Linked DNA regions of Chitinophaga caseinilytica. The protein of the gene in region 1 interacts with the protein of each later gene in a pairwise test. Links are inferred from orthologs where the notes say so. Each region holds a gene or a part of one and is shown on either strand. Other genes may lie near its edges. The genes, in order: WJU22_RS06095 and def.

Region 1 (3,284 bases):
CTGGCGGGCATAGCATGGCCGGCGGCGGACTGTGGATGCCCGAGCCTCCCGTGCTCAAAAAAGTGCGCCAGGAAATAGATTATAACTTCGCTGAATTTCAGCGGATCGTTGGGGCGAAAGATTTTATCCGCCTGTTTGGAAAAGTGAACGGCGACTCGTTGAAGAACGCGCCGCAGGGGTATCATGAAGACAATCCCGCAATTGCTTATCTCAAATTAAAAAGTCTGGTGGTTACAACTCATGTCTCCGACGAGGCGGCTACCCAACCTACGCTCGTCCGTGAAATTCTTCGTGTGTTCTCGACAATGCTCCCTTTCATAGGGTTCCTGAATACCGCTCAGGAAGATTAATCCAAATACCCTCCCCGCCCTGCTAGTTACCGGAGAAGTCTTGCTTAGACATCCGGCAACTAGACTGCTGTAGCAAAATAATAAAGACAGTAAATCAATTCTTGTGTATCAAAAACTCAAACGGACGCGATTTACGGTTCTTTAATAAATTTTCCTTGTCGATCCTCGTCTGCGCGAAACGCTGGTTATATACATTCGCCACTTCGATGATAGGCATAATGCCATCCATCGTATCCTTCTGATCAACGATGTTCATGATGCGGGAAACCTGCGAGGAAAAGTTAGTGCTCCATTCTTCGGTGAACTTGTGCATTAACAAAAGTTCACGGTTTGCGTTGGTTTTCATAGGACAAAGAGGGTGTTTAATTTGATAGTTTAGTTTTCATGGATAATACAGATAAAGAATTTATTAGCATAGGATTGTAATGTCAAAGGTGAATTATATCCCTCACAAATCTATACTACTTCCGTGTAGTTTTTAGTCCAGATTGCATTAACAAAAAATGATGAAAGCAGGTACAGTCAACGCATTGCGCGTTTTTGTCAATAGAGTCGCTAGTATTCGTATATGCCTCGTCGTATGTGTGACGGGGAAGTGAATTTAAATTAAAAAAACGCAAATTCCAAATGTTCAATGCCGCAAAACATTGAGAATAAATGACACATGGCGGCGTTATGCGTATAGTTGAATGATAATGAATGAAAATCGGTAAAATATATTTTTTCGTTAATGACTTGAACTGCAAGATGATAGCAGTATTAACACAAAAAATAACGGCGCGGGACCTTCCGCGCCGTTGTGGATAACTATTTTACAAGGAATGCTTACAGCCAGTTTTTACCGTTGAGGTATTCCGCGATTTGTACAGCGTTTGTTGCCGCTCCCTTGCGAAGATTGTCTGCAACGATCCAGAGGTTCAGTGTATTCGCCTGCGTTTCATCCCTGCGGATACGCCCTACGAAAACTTCATCTTTATCGTGCGCATCTTTCGGCATCGGGTATTGTGCTTTCGAAGGATCGTCTACCACAACCACACCCGGCGTTTGCGCGAGGATGTTGCGCACTTCCGCGAGATCGAAGTCTTTGTCGAACTCGATGTTCACGCTTTCGCTGTGGCCGCCCATTACAGGGATGCGCACGGTGGTAGCGGTCACCTTCACTTTTTCGTCGCCCATGATCTTCACCGTTTCTTTCACCATCTTCATTTCCTCTTTGGTATAACCATTGTCGAGGAACACGTCGATCTGGGGGATCACGTTCAGGTCGATTTCGTGTGCATATGCTTTTTCACCTGCAATGCCCTGGCGCTCGTTCATGAGCTGCGTTACCGCTTTCACGCCGGTGCCGGTCACCGATTGATATGTAGACACCACCACGCGGTTGATGCCATATTTAACATGGAGCGGTTTGAGAACGATCACCATTTGGATGGTGGAGCAGTTAGGATTCGCAATGATCTTGTCTTCCGGCGTGAGCACGTCCGCGTTCACTTCGGGTACCACGAGTTTCTTCGTGGGGTCCATACGCCAGGCGGAGGAATTGTCGATCACGGTGATGCCCGCTTCCGCGAATTTGGGCGCCCATTCGGTGGAGGTGCTGCCGCCGGCGGAGAAGATGGCTACGTTCGGTTTCATTCCAATAGCCGTATCAGCGGTTACTACCTTGTACGGCTTACCCTTGAACATCACTTCCTTACCAACAGATTTTTCGGAAGCGACAGGGATCAGTTCCGTCACAGGGAAATTCCTTTCCGCGAGTACTTGCAACATTTTGGTGCCTACCAATCCGGTGGCGCCTACTACGGCTACTTTCATGATTTTGATTATGAATTAAAATGAGACCCCAAAATTAATATATCAAACGACAATTTTGATATATTCGGCCAGATTGTTGACCCATTAAAAATGTAAGTTATGCATGTCATTGTTTGTGCCTGCGCGCTGATGTGCGCGCCATGCGGCGATTCGTTGCTCCCACTGCCGCACGACGTCATTATCCACGAGATCATGGCAGACCCCTCGCCCCCGGTTTCCCTGCCGGAATATGAGTTCATCGAACTGAGGAACCTGTCTCCCCGCACCATCAACCTCGCCGGATGGAAAGTGAGTGGAAACGGTGGCTCGGCCACGCTCCCCGCTTTTTCACTGTCGCCCGGCGGCTATGTAGTGGTGGCCCCGCGGAAGGGAACATCGCTTTTTCACCCGGTCGTTGATGCCGGGAGTTTTTTCGCGTTACATAATGAAGAAGACCTCCTTTCCCTGGAATCCCCGTCAGGAAGCGTGATCCATGCCGTGACGGTCGACATGCGGCCGTTTTCCGGGAGCTTCAAATCTTCCGGCGGATGGAGCCTCGAAATGAAAGACCCCGCATTCCCCTGCGCAGGTGCCGTGAATTGGGCGTTTTCGAACGACCCTTCCGGTGGAACGCCCGGCAGGGCCAATTCCGTGGCGGCGCAGATCCCGGAACCTCCGTTGCCGGCGCTGCTCCGCGCTTCTTCGGCAGACAGCCTCCACGTCCGCCTGCATTTTTCCGCGCCGGTCGACAGTACCTCCGCTTCCGCGATCGCCGCGTATGCTTCGGAGCGCAGCATCGCCGCTGCCGTCCCCGAACCGCCGGCTTTCCAAACCGTTTTGCTGAAACTGGCGGAACCCATGCCCCGGGGGACCATGTTCCAGCTCCGCGCATCCGGGCTGAAAGATTGTACCGGGCGCGCCATGCCCGGCAGCGGTCCGGTCCCTTGCGGCCGGCCTTCCATCCCCGAAAACATCGTCATCACCGAAATTCTCCCCGATCCGCAGGCGGGAACGGAAGATTTCCTGGAAGTCTATAATAAAGGTCGGTATCCTGTTGAGCTGGCTGAATTGCGCTGGGCGGTGCGGGCAGACGACGGCTGGAAGGCGCCTTCGCCCGTGGTGCGGCGGCCCTGGCTGCTG
Region 2 (3,035 bases), 4.7 Mb from region 1 along the record:
GCTCGGTGTGGGGCTGTCGCTCGCGCCCATCGGGGCTTTCCTCGCGGTAACGGGTTATTTCAGCCTGCTGCCGGTGCTCCTGAGCGTGATGGTGCTTTGCTGGGTGAGCGGGTTCGACATTATATATAGCCTGCAGGACGAAGATTTCGACCGTTCGCAGCAGTTGCACAGCATTCCCGCATGGCTGGGCAAGCCCGGTGCGCTCCGGTTTTCGGAAGTGCTGCACGTCATCACGGCGGCGCTGGCCATCGCCATCGGGCTCATGGGCGGGTTCCACTGGGTGTACTGGATCGGGGCGGCCGTATTCATCGGCATGCTGATCACGCAGCATAAACTGGTGAAACCCGACGATCTGAGCCGGGTGAACATCGCTTTCATGACTTCCAACGGGATCGCGAGCGTCGTATACGCCGTGTTCGCCATCGCCGATATGTTTATTTTCAAAAACTGACGAATGCCGAGAATAATGGCCATCGATTATGGCAAGAAACGTACGGGACTGGCGGTGACCGACCCTTTGAAGATGATCGCCACCGGGTTGGGGATGGTGCCTTCGCATGAGCTGATTCCTTATTTAAAGAAGTATTTCGCTGGGGAAGCGGTGGAGCTGATCATCATCGGTATGCCCCGCAACCTGGACGGTTCCGCGACAGACGCGACGGCCCTGGTGCAGGAGTGCATCCGCATCCTGAAAAAGCACTTCCCGGAAATGCCTCTTAAGCAGATGGATGAGCGATTCACTTCCAAAATGGCTTTCCAGAGTATGCTGGACAGCGGGTTGAAGAAGAAAGACCGCCAGCAGAAGGGACTTGTAGACGAGATCAGCGCCACGATCCTGCTGCAGGAATACCTTCAGTTCAACGGATGACCGGAATTTTCGTAAATTTGCATTTTCCAACAGATTAGCATTAACAATGATATTACCAATCGTAGCCTATGGAGCTGCCGTGCTCCGGGAAGTTTGTCCGGACATCACGCCCGATTACCCGAATCTGCCGCAATTGATCGATAATATGTGGGAAACCATGTACGCCTCCAACGGGGTGGGCCTGGCTGCGCCGCAGATCAACAAGCCGATCCGCCTGTTCGTGATCGACAGCAAGCAGATCATCGATAACCTGGAGGAAGACGAGCAGAACGATTTTCCGGGTGATAAGGGTGTGAAGCAGGTGTTCATCAACGCGCACATCGTTGATACCGATGGCGACGATTGGGCGTATAACGAAGGATGCCTCAGCATCCCGAAAGTGCGGGAAGATGTGTACCGTCCCGAAAAAGTGACGCTGCGGTATGTAGACGAAAACTTCCAGCCGCACGAGCAAACCTTCCATGGCGTAACGGCCCGGGTGATTTTCCATGAATACGACCACATCGAGGGCAAACTGTTCATCGATTACCTGAAACCGCTGAAGAAGCGCCTCATCAAAAGCCGCCTCGACGATATTTCCAAAGGAAAGATCCGTGTGGATTATAAGATGATCTTCCCCAAATAATCCCTTCAAGAAAAGGCATTAAAAAATATATTTATGCCTGATTAATTGATATTGTAATAATTTTTATTATTTTAGGGCCACTATTTCCGAATCCAACACTTGGGAACCTCTAATACATATACCGAAATCGAACTGGTGCAAGGCCTCCGCGCGAGAGACCAGCAGATATTCGGGTACCTGTACGATCACTATTCGCCTGCGCTGTATGGTGTGGTGCTGAAAGTGCTCAATGATGAAAATGCTGCCAGTGATGTATTGCAGGAAGTATTCTTAAAAATCTGGCGGGGGATAGAAAAATACGACACAGAGAAGGGGCGTCTGTTTACCTGGATGCTCAATATAGCCCGCAATACCGCCATAGACACACTCCGTTCCAAAGCCCACAAGCTGGATCAAAAAATCCATGAACTCACGAATGACGTATATCTACAAACAAGTCAGCTTGCAGTTCATCCATCCGTGGATCATCTTGGCCTCACCAAGGTGCTGGAAAAGCTGAGCAAAGAACAGCGGACGATTATTGATCTTGCCTACTACAAGGGGTGCACCCAGGAAGAAATCGCCAGGTTGCTGGATATTCCATTGGGAACGGTGAAGACACGGATGCGCAACGCCATTATCCAGTTGCGCAACATTTTAAAACAGTTGTAATCAGTAAATAGCAAAGTGGACGTTCAACGTTACATATCATCCGGTATCATTGAAAGCTACGTCGCCGGGCTGGCCACCGACCCTGAGGTTCGGGACCTGCACAGCGCCATGGCCCAGTCGCCGGAGCTGAAAGCCGCCGTAGACGCGGTTCAGCTCGATATGGAACGGTATGTCGAAATGCAGAGCGTTCCGCCGCCGCCCACTGAAAAAGATAAATTATTCCTCCTCATCAATAATGACCAGTCTGCCGAAATGGTAGACGTCATGGCCGCAGGCCCCGTGCCCGCATACGCCTATGAGGCCGAAGTTCCCCGTGAGCGCAAGCCCCTGCAACTCGTGCATCCCGCATGGAGGGTAGTGGCCGCCGCCGCCATCGCCGGGCTCATCGGTTGCGGATATTACATCTTCCAGCAATCCGGCCAGCAGAACGAATGGAAAGCGAAGTACGAAGCGATCGTCCTCGAAAAGGAGACCATGCTCGCCGAAAACAAAACCTTCCAAACCCGGATGGAGGAAAGCCAGACCATGCTCACCACTATCCGCAACATGAAAACGGTCAACATGTACACGGTTACGCCCACCAGGCCCGGCCTGCTCGCCACCGTTTACTGGAACCAGAAAACACAGGAAGTTCTCCTCACCGTTCATAACCTCCCCGAGCCCGCCGCCGATCAGCAGTACCAACTGTGGAGCATCGTCAACGGTAAACCCGTAGACGCCGGCGTGTTCGAAATGGGCAGCGCCGCCACCGGCTTCCAGAAAATGAAAGCCGTTCCCGGCGCCCAGATGTTCGCCGTTACCCTCGAAAAGAAAGGCGGATCGCCCACGCCCACCCTCACCGCCATGTACCTCGCAGGCAAAGTGGCCGGCTGATAACCCCGCAGGCCCGAT

The links.
Region 2: the proteins of WJU22_RS06095 (region 1) and def interact in binary tests that used the Escherichia coli proteins (3 or more experiments, as listed by UniProt). The link is inferred for Chitinophaga caseinilytica from one-to-one orthologs.

The regions. Positions count from the first base shown.
Region 1 is NZ_CP150096.1:1,426,558-1,429,841, forward strand. Bases 171-3,122 are described here. They hold WJU22_RS06095 (aspartate-semialdehyde dehydrogenase), read right to left. Parts: upstream 2,166-3,122; coding sequence 1,176-2,165; downstream 171-1,175. Other genes in these bases: WJU22_RS06085 (DUF2461 domain-containing protein), read left to right, coding at 171-350; WJU22_RS06090 (hypothetical protein), read right to left, coding at 445-696; WJU22_RS06100 (lamin tail domain-containing protein), read left to right, coding at 2,265-3,122. Also shown: more of WJU22_RS06085, read left to right, coding at 1-170; more of WJU22_RS06100, read left to right, coding at 3,123-3,284.
Region 2 is NZ_CP150096.1:6,110,049-6,113,083, reverse strand. The notes cover bases 1-2,703. They hold def (peptide deformylase), read left to right. Parts: upstream 1-914; coding sequence 915-1,493; downstream 1,494-2,703. Other genes in these bases: WJU22_RS25275 (anti-sigma factor), read left to right, coding at 2,160-2,703; WJU22_RS25280 (RNA polymerase sigma factor), read left to right, coding at 1,629-2,144; ruvX (Holliday junction resolvase RuvX), read left to right, coding at 455-868; WJU22_RS25295 (UbiA-like polyprenyltransferase), read left to right, coding at 1-451. Outside these bases: more of WJU22_RS25275, read left to right, coding at 2,704-3,017. UniProt on the Escherichia coli protein: Removes the formyl group from the N-terminal Met of newly synthesized proteins. Requires at least a dipeptide for an efficient rate of reaction. N-terminal L-methionine is a prerequisite for activity but the enzyme has broad specificity at other positions.